DNA from 2 places in the Collinsella sp. AF29-7AC genome. Region 1 is predicted to be linked to the other one. Evidence: riboswitches for the same ligand, from Rfam matches in the RefSeq annotation. Region 1 holds a riboswitch; the other holds the start of a gene.

Region 1 (8,110 bases):
CCTTCTGTTTTTGGTTACTTTGGAACTGTGGTTGCGTTCCTATTTCGCGTCGGCCCAGGTTATGCCGGTGCTGGCTTCGGCGATGAGGGGTACGCGTAGGTCTACGACGTGCTCCATGACGTCGCGGACCATGGCGGTAAGGCGCTCGACTTCGTTGACGGGGCACTCAAAGTCCAGTTCGTCGTGTACCTGCAAGATCATGTGGGCGGCAAAACCCTCTTCTTCCAGGCGGCGGCTTACGCGGGCCATGGCGATCTTGATGATGTCGGCCGCGGTGCCCTGCATGGGGTGGTTCATGGCCGTGCGCTCGCCAAAGCCGCGGAGTTGCGGATTTTTGGCCTTGAGCTCGGGAATATGGCGTCTGCGGCCATACATGGTCTCAGCGTAGCCCGTCTGCTTGGCACGTGCCACCACGTTGTCGAGGAACGTACGCACACCCGGGTAGGCCTCGTAGTAGCGGTCGATCATGTCGCGCGCCTCGGCCATCGAGATGTGCAGCGACTGCGACAGACCGTAGGCCTGCTGACCGTACACGATGCCAAAGTTCACGGCCTTGGCGCGGCTGCGCAGGTCGGGCGTTACCTCGGAAACCGGCACGCCAAACACGCGCGCGGCCGTCTCGGCGTGGAAGTCCTCGCCCTCGTTAAAGGCGCGCACCAGGTGCTCGTCACCCGAGAGATGCGCGAGTAGACGTAGCTCGATCTGCGAGTAGTCCACCGCCAAAAAGACGCTGCCCTCGCCCGCCGAGAACGCCGTCTTGACGGTACGCCCCAGCTCCGAGCGCGTCGGAATGTTTTGCAGATTGGGGTCGCTCGAAGACAAACGCCCCGTCGCGGTGATGGTCTGGTTGTACGTGGTGTGCACACGCCCGTCACCACGGCGCAGCGGGCCCAGCGTGTCCAGATAGGTCGACTTAATCTTGGACTTCTCACGCCAGTCCAAAATCAGGCGCACGATCTCGTGGTCGCGGGCAAGGTCGCTCAGCACCTTGGCGTTGGTCGAATAGTAGCCGCGCTTGGTCTTTTTGAGGCCCTTGGTCGGAAGTCCCATAACATCAAACAGCACGTGCGAGAGTTGCATGGGGCTGCCGATGTTAAAGGTCTCGTCGCCGGCCAGGTCGCGAATGCTGCGCTCGACCTCGGCAATCTGGGTCGCCAGGCCCTCGGACAGACTGTGCAGGCGGTCGGGGTCCACGAGCATGCCCGCGCGCTCCATCTTGGCAAGCACCGGCACGAGCGGCATCTCGATCCCATCGAACACGTTGGCGGCGTTCTCGCGGGCCATGCGGTCACGCAGCGGTGCAACCAGCGCCAGCGTCAAGGCCGCCGTGCGAGCGGCGGGCGCAGGAGCGTCCTCGCCAGCACCCTCTGCGCCGCGCGCCGCAGGCAGCGCCATCTGCAGATACGTATCGGCCAGATACACCTCGTCAAACTCGGAGCGGTCGGAATCCAACAGGTAGGCGGCAACAACGGTATCGAAGATGCGCGTGGAATCGACTGCCAGCGGATCCATGAGCTCGAGCTCAGAAGAATCGATGGGCGAAAGCTCATGCAGAAGCGCCTTCATATCCGGGCTCGCCGCACGGCCTTCCATAAACAGACGCGCGAGCACGCCGGCAATCACGCCGTGGGCGAAGTTGAAGCCCTCAACCTCAGCCGCCGCACCGCTGTCGCCCTCCTCGAGCGCAAACAGGCCCTTGGACGTCGCCAACCACAACGTGCGCGTCAGCCCAAAGAGCGCGCCCTCTTCCTTGTCATCGTCCACCACGGCGGCGACCCACTCGCCGGCATCAATCACGCGGGAGACCTCAGCCGCAACGGCACCAAGCGCGCCAGCATCGCCGGCGGCTGCGCGCAAAACGGCGGGAATCTCAAACGTGCTGGCAGCTGCCCCGCCCTCGCCGCCGATCAGCGCCAAGAAACGGTTCTGCATGGCGGTGATACCAAGCGTGCCCAGCGCCGCGGAAACCTCATCGGCGGAAAACGCCGGGAAGGACGTCGCCTCAAAATCGAGCTCAACGGGTGCATCGGTGCGGATGGTCGCCACCTTACGGCTCAGCAGCGCGTCGTCGATGTGTGCGCGCAGGTTTTCTCCCATCTTGCCCTTGACCTCGTCGGCGTGTGCGATGACCTCATCCAGGCTACCGTACTGCGCAATGAGCGCGCTCGCCTTTTTGGGGCCGATGCCCGGCACGCCGGGGATGTTGTCGGACGTGTCGCCCTTCAGACCATAAAAGTCGGGCACGAGCGCCGGCGTGATGCCGTGATACAGATCGTCCACGCTCTCGGGCGTCATGATCGCCACGTCGGACAGGCCCTTGCGGGTCGAGACCACGTTAACGTGCTCGGTCACGAGCTGATACATATCGCGATCACCGGTCACCAGCAGCATGTCGCAGCCGGCCTCCTCACCCAAGCGCGCCATGGTTCCCAGGATATCGTCGCCTTCCCAGCCCTCGGACTGCAGAATCGGCACGTTGAGCGCGGCGAGCAGCTCCTTGATCATGGGGAACTGCGCGTGCAGGTCGGGATCCATGGGCGGGCGCTGCGCCTTGTACTGCGGCAGCATCTCCATACGCACGCGCGGCTTGCCCTTGTCAAACGCCACGACAACGCCGTCGGGATTAAAGGCATCGATCATCTTGAGGAACATGTTCAGAAAACCAAAGATCGCGTTGGTGGGGCGACCGTCCGGCGCGTTCATGGTCGGCGGCACGGCGTGGAAGGCGCGATGCATGAGCGAGTTGCCGTCGATGACGGCAAAGGTACGGCGCTTTTCAGACATATTGAATACCTCGCTTTGGGCTGGGCACGGTTTGCTCACACCAGTTTACACGCTCCCCGCCCCGCGGCCACCGCACATCAGGCTTCCCTGCCGCCGCGGGCCCGCGCGTGATACGATGGCTCACGGTACATCAACCAGCACGATCGATCCGAAAGGAGCCTGCGTCATGGAGCGTCCCAGCGCATGGAAAAAGTACACGCCACAGCAGATCGAGGAGCTCGAGGAGCTTTGCCGCGGCTATAAGCAGTTTTTGAGTGAGAACAAGACCGAGCGCCTGTGCGTCAAGGCCGGTATCAAGATGGCCGAGGAGGCGGGCTACGTCAATCTGGAGACCGTGATCGCCGAGGGCCGCGCGCTCAAGGCCGGCGACAAGGTGTACGCCGCCAACCACGGCAAGGACCTCATGCTCGTCAACCTGGGCACCGCCCCGCTCGAGCAGGGCTTTAACATCCTGGGCGCCCACGTGGACTCGCCGCGCCTGGACCTCAAGCAGAACCCCGCCTTCGAGGCCGGCGACATGGCTTATCTCGACACGCACTACTATGGCGGCGTCAAGAGCTACCACTGGGTGGCCTCCCCGCTCGCGCTTGTGGGCGTCATCTGCAAAAAGGACGGCACCACCGTCGACATCAACATCGGCGACAAGGCCGACGACCCGGTCTTTACCATCTCCGACCTGCTGATCCACCTCTCGAGTGAGCAGATGGCCAAGCCCGCCAAGGACGCCGTCGACGCCGAGATCCTCGACGTGATCGTGGGCGGCCGCCCCGTCAAGTTTGACGAGGACGACAAGGACGCTCCCAAGGAGCCCGTCAAGCAGATGTTCCTGGATATCCTCAAGGAGCAGTACGACGTCGAGGAGGAGGACTTCCTCTCCGCCGAGATCGAGGTCGTGCCCTCCGGCCCCGCCCGTGACATGGGCCTCGACCGCTCCATGATTCTGGGCTATGGCCACGACGACCGTGTCTGCGCCTATCCGTCCATGCTCGCCCAGATCAACGTCGCCAACGTGGAGCGCACGAGCATCACACTCATCGTCGACAAGGAGGAGATCGGTTCCGTGGGTGCCACCGGCATGACGAGCCGCTTCTTCGAGAACACCGTCGCCGAGATCATGACGCTCGCCGGCGAGGATAGCCCGCTGGCCCTGCGCCGCGCGCTCGCCCGCAGCCGCATGCTCTCCTCCGACGTGTCCGCCGGCTTCGACCCGGGCTACGCCGGCAAGTTCGAAACCAAGAACGCAGCCTTTATGGGTCGCGGCCTGTGCTTTAACAAGTACACGGGCAGCCGCGGCAAGGGCGGCTCTAACGACGCCGACGCCGAGTATGTGGCCCTCATCCGCGACATCATGGACGAGGCCGGCGTGGACTTCCAGACCTGCGAGCTCGGTCGCGTCAACGCGGGCGGCGGCGGCACCATCGCATACATCATGGCTAAGTACGGCATGAACGTCATCGACTCTGGCGTTGCCGTCCTGTCCATGCACGCCCTGTGGGAGGTCGCCAACAAGGCCGATATCTACGAGGCCTATCGCGGCTACAAGGCCTTCATCGAGCGCGCGTAACCAACCCTTCATCAGTTGCGGTGAAATACAGACTAACCTGGCCCATAAACGGCCAAAACAGACCGTATTCCACCGCAACTTCCTTTTTGGCAGAGGAGAGTCCATGCTGCAGGTCGTCATTTCGCCCGCCAAGCAGATGCGCGCGGCCCAAGATGCTTTTGAAGTCCTGGGCATCCCACCCTTTGCGCGCGAGACGGCTCGCCTCCACCGCGCACTGCTAGATATCGAGCGGAATGAAGGCAGCGACAGCCTGCAGGCGCTATGGAACGTGAGTGACAAACTGCTGGGGCCTTGCCTCAACACCCTGCATGAGTTCGGGCCCATCCTGAAAAACGGCGATCTCGACAATCCCGCACTCGCCTGTCACCTCTCCCCTGCCGTCATGTCCTACCACGGCATTCAATACCAGAGCATGGCGCCCGAGGTGATGGATTCCGCGCAGCTCGCATGGCTGCAAAGCCACCTGTGGATCCTCTCTGGCCTCTACGGGTGCGTTCGCCCCTTTCATGCCGTGGAACCATATCGGCTGGAAATGGGCGCGAAGCTCGCCGTTGACGATGCCCCAGACCTCTACGCGTTTTGGAGCGACAAGCTCGCGCGGGCTATCGCCCCGGCAGGCTCAAACACCACGATCGTCAACCTCGCCAGCGTAGAGTACGCCAAAGCCGTTCTGCCCCATCTCGCGGGCGACGCCACGGTCGTCACGTGCCTCTTTGGCGAAGGCATCCGCAACGGCAAGCCCATCCAGCGCTCGACCGCCAGCAAAAAGGCACGTGGTTCCATGGTGCGCTGGATGGCAGAAAACAAGCTCGAGGATGTAAGCGGGCTCACCGCGTTTGACGTTGGTTATCGTCACTTTCCCGAGCTTTCAAATAAGAACACTTTGGTCTTCCTGAACGAACAGACCTTGTAGGACCACCGCTACTTTTGAATGTGCTGCCCAGGCACGGCGTCTATTCCGCCAAGCCGTCGGCTTTGGCAACTTCGTTTGTCGAGCCGTCCTGATAGGTAATCTTGACATGCTCCACCTCGGACACCGCAACACCCGTCGGGGGCTCCAAGCGCCATTCCGTCAGCGCGATATCCATAGTCGTAGGCACGTCGCCCTGATTCTTGAGCTTCACCGTCAGCGTTTTGAGCGCCGCATCATACGTCACGCGTTCGATTTCCTCACCAGGAATAGACCCACCGCTCAGCTGAAGCTGGACAAATCCATCGCGCGAATACCAATAGTCGCCCGGCGCGGCAACGGTATTGCCGCCCGTAACCTTCACTGTCATGATCGGCAGGGCATCGTCGGCCTCGAACTCCCATGCAGCGCCGCCGTGACCGCCAAACGTCCAGATACAAAAGGCAATCACCAGCACGGCAAGCACCGCAAAACCGATCGCGACAAGGCCATGGTGCGCACGGCTTTCCTCGGCCGATACATCCCATTGCGTCTCTCGATATAGATGCTTGTCTTCCATGTTCGCCTCCCCACAGGCACGCTCGTTAGGCCAATCGTACCCATTCGAGCTATACTTGAGCCCATTACATAAACGGGGAGCTTGCAGGACAGGACGGCAGGCTGAGACTGGGCGCGCCCGCCCTGACCCGCAAACCTGATATGGGTAATGCCAACGAAGGGAGCCGTGCCAATGAGCACACAGACCGAGCCCAAGCTCGTCACGCAAATCGACTTCGCCCGCGCCGGGCAGATCACGCCGCAGATGAAGGAAGTCGCCGAGCGCGAGCATCGCGACCCCGAGTACATCCGCGAGCGCGTGGCCGACGGCCGCATCGCCATTCCCGCCAACATCGTGCACATCAAAAAAGGCATGCGCGCCTTTGGTATCGGCGAGGGCCTGTCTACTAAGGTCAACGTCAACCTGGGCATCTCGGGCGATAAAGCCGATGCCGCCGAGGAATGGAAGAAGGTCAAGATCGCCGAGGACTTTGGCGCCGACGCCATCATGGACCTTTCCAACTCGGGCAAGACGCGCCAGTTCCGCCAGCAGCTCATCGACGAGACGCCGCTCATGGTGGGCACCGTCCCCATGTACGACGCCATCGGCTACATGGAAAAGCCGCTGGTCAAGCTTACCAAGGATGACCTGTTCGAGGTCGTGCGCGCGCACGCCGAGGACGGCGTGGACTTTATGACCATCCACTGCGGCATCAACAAGTCGGTCACCAAGACCTTTAAGGAGACCGGCCGCTTGATGAACATCGTGAGCCGCGGCGGCTCGCTGCTGTTTGGCTGGATGGAGGTCACCGGCAACGAAAACCCCTTCTACGAGTACTTTGACGAGCTGCTCGAGATCTGCCACGAGTACGACGTGACGATTTCGCTCGGCGACTCCTGCCGCCCGGGCTGCCTCTACGACTCCAACGACGCCACCGAGACCGCCGAGATGATCGAGCTGGGCAAGCTGTGCAAGCGCGCTTGGGCCGCCGGCGTCCAAGTCATGGTCGAGGGCCCGGGTCACATGGCGCTCGACGAGATCGCCGCCAACATGAAACTGCAGAAGCGCCTGTGCCACAACGCCCCGTTCTATGTGCTCGGGCCGCTGGTGACCGATATCGGCGTGGGTTACGACCACATCACCGCCGCCATCGGCGGCGCTATCTCCGCCAGCTCCGGCGCCGACTTCCTGTGCTACGTGACGCCGGCCGAGCACTTGTGCCTGCCCAACGCCCAAGACGTGCTCGATGGCCTCATGGCCACTAAGATTGCCGCGCACGCCGCCGATATCGCCAAGAAGGTGCCGCACGCCCGCGACATGGACGACAAGATGGGCCAGGCACGCCGCAAGCTCGACTGGGACTCCATGTGGAAGTGCGCGCTCGACCCGGTCACCGGCAAGAAGCGCTACGAGGAGTCCCCCGCCGCCACCGAGGGCACCTGCACCATGTGTGGCAAGATGTGCGCCGTCCGCACCGTCAACAAGGTGTTCGAGGGTACGACGATCGATCTCGGCATGGAGGACTAACTCGTCACCGGAGCCACAATCAGTAACATGGTGTTCGTCAATTGTTGACGTGTGAACATTTGCTCACATTTGCGTAAAGATTGCATCGCCCGCCCGGGTTCGACATAGAGTCGGCCCGGGCATCTTTATAATGCTGGCTTAAAGACCCATTTGATTCCGACCGAACAAGGGAGCAAACATGGATCGCAGTAAGGTACCTGCCGTCCTGTCCATCGCAGGATCCGATTCCAGCGGTGGCGCCGGCATTCAGGCCGACATCAAGACCATCACGGCGCACCGTCTGTATGCCGAGACGGCCATCACCGCCATCACCGCACAAAACACGCTCGGTGTCACCGCCGTGCAGAATATCTCCCCTGATATCGTCGCTGCGCAGATCGACGCCGTATTTGACGATATCCGCCCAAGCGCCGTCAAGATCGGCATGGTTTCCTCTGCCGAGATTATCGAGGTTATCGCCGACCGCCTGAGCGCCTGGAACGCGACAAACGTGGTAGTCGACCCCGTCATGGTAGCCACCTCGGGCGCACGGCTGATTGCCGAAGATGCCGCCGAGGCGCTCACCCGCCGCCTGTTCCCGCTGGCGACGGTTATCACGCCCAATATTCCCGAGGCCATGGCCCTGCTCGACTACGAGGTCGACTCCGAGCGCACGCAGCAAAATGCTGCCATGCTCCTCGCCCGCCGCTTTGGCTGCGCATCCCTCGTTAAGGGTGGGCATCTTGTCAACGAGGCCAACGATGTATTGGCCGAACCCGCGCCACTCGATGACGAGGGCAACCATCTG
Region 2 (8,110 bases), on a different contig from region 1:
GGGCAACGTACTTGAGCGGCTCAAAACCGCCGGCGCGCGGCGTATCGAACTCCAGGTAGAATGCGTCGACATCCTCATGTGCAAACAGGTACGGCGCGATGGGGTCATAGCCGCCCTCGAAAGCATAGGTAGAGTGGTAGTTGCCGCGGCACACGTGCGTGTTAATGACGAGGTCGTCGGGCTTGTCCTCGATGGCGGCGTTGTTGAGCGCCACGCCCAGCTCGCTCACCCTTTGCAGGTCAACCGGGCTCATGCCAGTCTTGGACACAAAGTCGGTATCGCAGTAAATGCCCCAGGTGCAGTCATCAAACTGGATATTGCGACAACCGGCAGCGTACAGGTCGGCGATCACCGTGCGATAAGCGGCTGCAATTGCGTCGGCAAGTTCCTCATCGGTCTTATAGACAGCGCGCAGGCTCTCCTGCTGGCCATCGCAGCGGTCGAGCGTAACCTCCGAGAACGTCTGGATCGGCGCCGGAATGGTCTGGCGCGCAACCTGGCCCTCGCCCTCAAGCACCTTGACAAACTTAAAGTGCTCGACGAAGGGGTGGTTCTCGCCGCTGATGGGGCCGGTCACCACGGCGGTGTCAGCCGTGGTCTCCTCGTCGTGGAACATATAGCCCGTACGCGAGGTGCGGCGTTCAATGCCGTTGAGCCCCCACATAAAGTCGAGGTGCCAGTAACTGCGACGAAACTCGCCATCGGTAATCACCTGCAGGCCAGCGGCCTTTTGCTTTGCCACCAAATCGCGAATGGCATCGTCCTCGACGGCCTTAAGCCCCTCGGCATCAAGCGTGCCTGCCGCATAGGCAGCGCGGGCGTCCTTTACGGCCTGCGGACGAAGAAAGCTGCCGACGATATCGGCGCGAAACGGCGCGTTCGGTTGAATCGAAGTGCTCATGGATATCTCCCTTTGCATTGGTTGCTTTACTGGGACAGAGTATGAGCGCTCATATGGCCACCGTAAAATATATGTTTATAACAGTTTGATATAGATGCTTCCTATATCAGCTAGGACTGCCATAAAGAGATTTGATCCGTGCAGAACACAGCAGCTTAGATGTGCTGACGAATCGCGTCAATATAGGCCCGACCGTAGCGCGTAAGCGTCGTGTTCTTGCGCGTGATGATGCCAATCTCCATGTACTCGTCCACATCGAGCGGAATGGAGATAATACCCGGCCCGTTGAGCTCGTGGCTGATCACGCCCGAACACACCGTGTAGCCGTTGAGGCCCATGGCCAGGTTGAACAACGTCGCACGGTCACGTACGCGGATATTCTTGCGACGCTCAAAGGTCGAGGTCAGTTCCTCGGAATAGTAAAACGAGTTATAGCTGCCCTGCTCGTAGGACAGGAACGGGTAGTCTTCCAAGTCCTCGAGCGTCACGCTCGAGCGGCCCGCCAGCGGATGGTCTGCGCACACGAAGACATGCGGCGTGGCGCAGAAGAGTCCCTCGAATACGAGCTCGTTGGCGGCAAGCATGCGCTCGATAACCTCGCGGTTATGCTCGGATAAGTATAGGATGCCCAGTTCGCTTTTCATATGCGCGACATCCTCGATAATCTCGTGAGTCTGCTCCTCGCGCAGGGTAAAGTCGTAACGCGTGGCATCGAACTCGCGGATCACGTCGACAAACGCGTTAACGGCAAAGGAATAATGCTGGCAGCTCACACTAAAGTGCGGCACCTGCTCGGATGCGCCCTTGTACTTGCCCTCGAGCAGGTCGGCCTGGTCGAGCACCTGGCGCGCATAGCCCAAGAAGGTCTCGCCTTCCTCGGACACAACGACGCCCTTGTTAGTGCGCTCAAAGATATGCACACCCATCTCGTTTTCGAGATCGCGGATCGACGCGGTAATCGAAGGCTGCGACACAAAGAGCCGGCGCGAGGCCTCAGTGATGCTGCCGCATTCGGCAACTTTGACGACATATCTGAGCTGCTGAAGCTTCATGGCTTTCTCCCTAGACGTTCGTGACGTCGAAACCCGTCGTGCTCATCTGACGCATAAACGACGGCATCTCCCCCGTCGCGGCGCAGGCGGCAATCTGATGCAGAGCCCCGGCAACCGCATCGTCCACCGCAGCGCCGATATGCCAGCGCGCGGCAGCCGTGACGGCCTCGTTGGCATTGGCGACTGCAACGGAGTTGGGGACGGCACCGATCATGGGCAGGTCGTTATCGGAATCGCCAAATACGGCCACCTCGTCGGACGTCAGGTCCAAAGCGCGCGCCAGCTCCAGCGCAGCGCAACCCTTGTCCCAACCTGCTGGAAGGATGTCGAACAGGCGCACACGATTGTTGGGAAACACGAGCGAGAGTTCCGGCACCTCGGCGGCAACGCACTCGCGTAGCTCCGCGAGCTCCTCACGCGAACGAGCACTCCAGATATTCGCCTTGAACACCGGTGCGTCATCGACGACAGGACGGCACGGGGCCTCTTCGCCCTTGAGCCATGCGTTGCCGCCCGACTCCATGGCGCGGCGCACACGCTCGGGGTCGCTCGTTACACAATAGGCATCGTTATCCCAAAAGTCGTCACCCAGGCTGTAGACCTTCAGATACGTATCGTCGGTCTCGTGCTCCAAGTAGTCAGCCAAGCGCATAAGGGCGGCGTTATCGGTCGCATGCGAGGCTACCACCTCGCCGTCCACAAACATGACCTGGCCGTTGCAGAACGCGCCGGTCGAGAAGCACTCGGCGCGATTGCGGAACATCCAGCCCATCGCGGAGGGCTGGCGACCCGAAACCGGGCCAAAGTGCAGACCCGCCGCCTGCATGGCATGAATGCCCTCGATGGCGTAGTCGCTGGCGCCGTCATGCCCGGCTGGAATCAGCGTATCGTCCATATCGGTCAGCACAAGTTTAATCATAAGGCCCCCTCGGTCATTCTTAATCCCGTCTATTGTACCGACCTGCCAAAAAGAGACAGGTTTATATTGGCAGGTTTTATCTGGGAAAACGCAAAGCCCCAGTTGTTACCTGCCAAAATAAACCTGTCCCTTTTTGGCAGGTGCGCTAGTATAGGGAACAACAGATTCGATGCGGGAGTGCCGGCGGTGCAAACCACAAGGCTGAGAGGGCATAGGGCCCAATCCTTTGAACCTGTCAGTTAATGCTGGCGTAGGGAGCATGCCGCCTTTTTAGGGGCGCTGTCTATGCACAGCGCCCCTTTTCTATGCCAAGGAGGCATGTGCAGTGATCGATTCGGAACAGCTTAAGCAAAATGTGGTCAAGGCCGTGGAGAAGATTCGCGCCACCAATCCCATGGCCGGCTCCATCACCAACACGGTGACGATTGACTTTGTCGCCAACGCGCAGCTCGCCGTGGGCGGTTCGGCCGCCATGGTCTATCTGCCCGACGAGGGCGAGGCGCTCGTTGCCGGCGGCGGCGCCATCTATCTCAACATGGGCACGCTCTTCCCCATCTACGAGCAGACGATTCCCCGCGCGGCCAAGGCGGCACACGACGCCGGCAAGCCCTGGGTGCTCGATCCGGTGGGCCTGGGCATCGGCAGCCTGCGCACCCAGCTGGTAGGCGAACTCAAGCAGTACAAGCCCGCCATCGTGCGCGGCAACGCCTCCGAGATCATTGCGCTCGCCGGCCTATGGGGACTTGAGGGCGAAGCGGCCGATCTGAGCCGCGTGCGCGGCGTCGACACCACCGATACGGTTGACGCCGCCCGCGATGCCGCCGCGGCGCTCGCCCGCTACACCGGCGGCGCCGTAGTGGTCTCGGGCGAAGTCGACCTGATTACCGACGGCACGACCGTGGCCAAGTCCCACGGCGGCAGCCCGCTCATGTCCAAGATCACCGGCTGCGGTTGCTCGCAGGGCGGCGTGTTGGCCGTGTACGCCTGCGCCACCGACCCGTTTACGGCGGCCATCTGCGGCACCGCCGTATACAACGTTGCCGGTACGCGTGCCGCCGCCGTTGCCGATGCCCCGGCAAGCTTTAAGGTCGCCTTTATCGACGAGCTCTACCGCGCAACCGCCCGGGACATTGCCGACAACCAACTCGAGCTCGAGGAGGCATAAGCCATGTCCGAGCCCGCAACCAATGCCGGCATGAACACCCTGGTCGCCGTGGCCATCGCCCCGTGCGGCACCGGTGACGAGCTATCCGCCGAGGTCGCCGAGGTCGTGCGCGTCATTCGCGAGAGTGGCCTTCCTAACCGCACCACCTCGATGTTCACCGAGATCGAGGGCGACTGGGACGAGGTCATGCAGGTCGTGCGCGACGCAACCTTTGTGTTGGCGAGCAAAGGTATCCGTACCGAAGTCGTGCTCAAAGCCGATATTCGCCCCGGTTTTACCGATACCATGACCGGCAAACTCGAGCGCATGGAAGCTCAGATCAAAAAGCAGGAGGAAGCACGATGAGCATCCGCGACAACCTTGATATCTCTGCCTATCTGGTACTCGGCCCCGAAAACACCCTCGGGCGACCCGTGGGCGATGTGGTGGCTCAGGCGCTCGACGCCGGCTTTACCTGCATCCAAGTGCGCTCCAAGGTGGCAAGCGCCCGCGAGATCATCGCACTGACGGGCGATGCCGCGCAGGCCATCGCCCAGGCCGGCAAAACCGGGCAGGTCGCGCTGCTGATCGACGACCGCCTTGACTGCGTACTTGCCGCACGCGAGCAGGGCATCCCCGTCGACGGCGTGCACGTGGGCCAGAGCGATATCCCCGTCGAGGTCTGCCGCAAGCTGCTGGGTCCAGATGCCATCGTGGGCCTTTCCGCCCGCTGCGAGGAGATGCTCGAGTACGTCAAGACCGCCGACATGAGCCTGGTCGATTACCTGGGCGTAGGCCCGCTCCACGAGACCGAAACCAAGCGCGACTGCGGACGTGCGGCCGACGGCTCCATCATCACCAAGAGCTTTGAGGACCTGGCCGCCCTCCATGCGGCAAGCCCCGTCCCCATTGTGGTGGGCGGCGGCGTCAAGACGGCCGATCTGCCGCAACTCAAGTCCACCGGCGTCGACGGCTTCTTTGTGGTGAGCGCCGTCTGCAGCGCCGACGACCCCTACGCCGCAGCCAAGGAGCTCGTCGATACCTGGCAGCAGGCATAAGCCTAGACCGAGCAGTTGCTCCGCAGTCCCATATCTTCAATAGCGGAAAGCGCATCCCAGTTTGGACGTCCATTCTGGGATGCGCTTTCCGCATGAAGCTCCGTTGGGAAACCGCATCCCATTCCAGACGCAAATTCTGGGACGCCGTTTCCAAAACCCGCCGTCCGGGAAACTGCATCCCGTTTTGAGCGCAAATTCTGGGATGCGCTTTCCGCCGACGACCGCGACCGCGGCCCCTACCCCGCCAGATACGCTTCCAACGCCGGCAAAGTCGCCTCTGCATCGTGGCGGCCGACCTGGTAGATGCGCTCGAGCTCATCCGGTTCGCGGCACAGCGACGGCACCTTCACCGATTCGCTCGGCCGCACCACAAAGATTTCCCCGGCAGCCTCTCGACGTGCCAGGTCATCGAGCGTGGCATTGTAGACCTCATGCCGATGCTCAAGCGCTGCAACAAACTCCGGATAGTGACGGAACACGCGCCGCAGCATGGGCATCACGCTGTTGGGCTGCTTCACAAAGCCCGCCGGCTGCGTGAGTACCACGATATTGCGGTCATACCCCTGCGCAAACAGCCATGCGCTGGGAATAGAATCAGCCACGCCACCATCCAGATACTTATGCCCGTCAATAGCAACGGGACGCGTCGCCACAGGAATCGCCGACGATGCCCGGATCCACTCGATATCCCGCTCGTCGCCATAGGGCAGGTCGTGGTAGACGGCCTTGCCCGTCTCGATATCGGTGCACACGCACGTAAACCGCATGGGGCAGGCGCGATACGCCTCCAGGTCGATGGGATCGCGCTCGATGGGCACCTCGTGATAGGCAAAATCGGCATTGAACATATCGCCGGTTCGCAGCCAGCTGGTCACGCTCGCATAGCGTTTGTCGGCGCAATAGGCCTTGTTATAGCGAATGGCGCGGCCGATCTGGCGCGATTTAAAGTTGTAGCCAAATGCCGCGCCCGCCGAGACGCCCACCATATGGTCGCAGGTCAAACCGTGCTCCATCCAAACGTCGAGCACGCCCGCCGTATACATACCGCGGTAGCCGCCTCCCTCGAGCGCCAGCCCCACCGTGCGCCTCATATTTGACTGTGCCATGCGACCATCTCCGTTCCTGCGTTTTAAAACGGAACAAGTATACCCATCAACAAATATCGTCTCAGTCGCATTTTCATCGAACATCGTCGCGTTACCGTTTGGCGAATAATGGCCGCCCGCAACATGGGCACCCCTACATAATTCCATACACTTGTTTATACTACTCAGTAGTTATCAGCCGAGAGCACGAACCGACAAATAAACCCAACGACGCAGCAAGGCGGGGGCTTGGAAACACGCAAGGCGTTGAGCAGCAACGCATGTGCACAACGAGCTCGCCCGACGCAATCCGCCCCGACCTCAGAAAGCCGCTTACAGTATGGATAACGCCAGCAATAATACCGAAACGCTCGAAAAGACCATCCGTGACCTTCTGGAGCGTCAGGACGATCTGATCAGGACCGCCTTTACCGACGAGCTCACCGGACTTGGCAACCGCGGCGGCTTTACCCGTTCCTTAGAGGAACTCTGGGAGCAGGAACTGCCCGTGACCATGGCGTTTATCGACATCGATAACCTTAAGCACTGCAACGACATCTTTGGACATGACGAGGGCAACCGCTATATCTTGCAGGTGAGCCTCTATCTCAAACTGTATATGAAGGTGGACGAGGCGGCATTTCGTCTGGGGGGCGACGAGTTCGCCATCCTATCTACGATTGCGACCGAGGACGACCTTGCCGAACGTCTGGAACACTGCCGAACGGTACTGCTCGAAAACAACGCTTCCAAGATGCCTCACTCGTTTAGCTACGGAGTGGCACACGCCGACCCCGCCCTGGGCGAAGCCCCCAATCGCTTGACGAACGATGCCGATCATCGCATGTACGACTACAAGCTACGTCATGCCGTGCACCTTGATCGACGCAATATCGCACAAGCCCACACCGACGACTTCGAAATAAGCGATCGCATTTTCGACGCCCTTTCGATGCTCAACGAAGGCCGATATTTCTTTATCGAGAACTTGGACAAACATCGAACCCTTTGGTCACAAGGCGCCTTGCGCGATCTTGGTCTTCCTTCGGAGCATATAGACAACTGCCACGATTACTGGAAAACGCGTGTCCATCCCGATGACCTTGAGGCCTATACCAACGACATCGACCAAATCTATGACGGCTCCAAACATCGCCACGTCATGCAGTACCGCGTGCGCAATGCCGCCGGCGACTACATCCTCGGCCGTGCTCGCGGGTTTCGTATCGACGGCGACGGAAATGTCCCCTCGCTCTATGTCGGCGAGCTCGTCAACCACTCGCTTGCCGAGACCGTCGACGCCGCCACGGGTCTCGGAACGCAGCGCACGCTGATCAACGCTATCGATGCCTGCCGTCGCGACCGTTGCGAGACGGGGCTTATAGCAGTGCGCGTTCGCGGCACGGCCAAGCTCAACGAGCTCTACGGGGCCGAGGCCGTCGACAACATGCTCGCCGAATACGCAGGCCGCATGCTGTCAATTACTCGCGGCAGGAGTCGCGTCTTCCGCTCACGCAACGCCCAGTTCGTCGTGCTTAGCAACAATTTGGATCACGAAGCATTCGAGCAACTGATCCAACATCTCAAAGAGGCCGTTTTCGCTCCCGTTCGAATCGCGGACGACACCATTACCCCCGTCTGTCTTGTCGTTCCGGCCTTTTACGAGCACCTGACCAATCAAACGGCCGCCGTTTTAGGCGAACTCGACCGTCGCATTCGCACGGCCGGCGGGCTTGTTCCCAACGACAGCCTCCCCATACCCGAGGTGGAGCGCAAAAGCGCCATCGCCGAACGCATCGATCCGCTCACGGGTCTCTATCGACCCAGCGAGTTTATGCGCCGCGCCAACGAATTTCTCGAGACAAGGCGCAACGGCGCCTGGTGTATCGCCACCGTCGATATGGGACACATGCGACTGTTCAACGAATGGCACGGACAGGCCGAGGGCGAC

The links. Region 1 has a riboswitch for thiamine pyrophosphate ahead of thiC (phosphomethylpyrimidine synthase ThiC). Riboswitches for the same ligand answer to the same signal wherever they lie in the genome.
Region 2: it holds a riboswitch for thiamine pyrophosphate, as region 1 does, so the genes downstream of both, thiM (hydroxyethylthiazole kinase) here and thiC (phosphomethylpyrimidine synthase ThiC) in region 1, are expected to answer to the same signal.

Annotation. Positions count from the first base shown of each region.
Region 1 covers NZ_QRQX01000006.1:39,473-47,582, reverse strand. Annotated here, with positions in the region: gene polA (DNA polymerase I) at 40-2,784, opposite strand; gene DWZ15_RS03865 (aminopeptidase) at 2,951-4,348, shown strand; gene DWZ15_RS03860 (YaaA family protein) at 4,452-5,261, shown strand; gene DWZ15_RS03855 (hypothetical protein) at 5,302-5,817, opposite strand; TPP riboswitch at 5,881-5,996, shown strand; gene thiC (phosphomethylpyrimidine synthase ThiC) at 5,989-7,323, shown strand; gene thiD (bifunctional hydroxymethylpyrimidine kinase/phosphomethylpyrimidine kinase) at 7,502-8,110, shown strand, end outside.
Region 2 covers NZ_QRQX01000002.1:100,974-109,083, forward strand. Annotated here, with positions in the region: gene DWZ15_RS01210 (5-methyltetrahydropteroyltriglutamate--homocysteine S-methyltransferase) at 1-901, opposite strand, end outside; gene DWZ15_RS01215 (LysR family transcriptional regulator) at 1,057-1,953, opposite strand; gene DWZ15_RS01220 (HAD-IIB family hydrolase) at 1,964-2,872, opposite strand; TPP riboswitch at 3,036-3,146, shown strand; gene thiM (hydroxyethylthiazole kinase) at 3,198-4,037, shown strand; gene DWZ15_RS01230 (thiamine-binding protein) at 4,041-4,382, shown strand; gene DWZ15_RS01235 (thiamine phosphate synthase) at 4,379-5,074, shown strand; gene DWZ15_RS01240 (patatin family protein) at 5,311-6,180, opposite strand; gene DWZ15_RS01245 (EAL domain-containing protein) at 6,500-8,110, shown strand, end outside.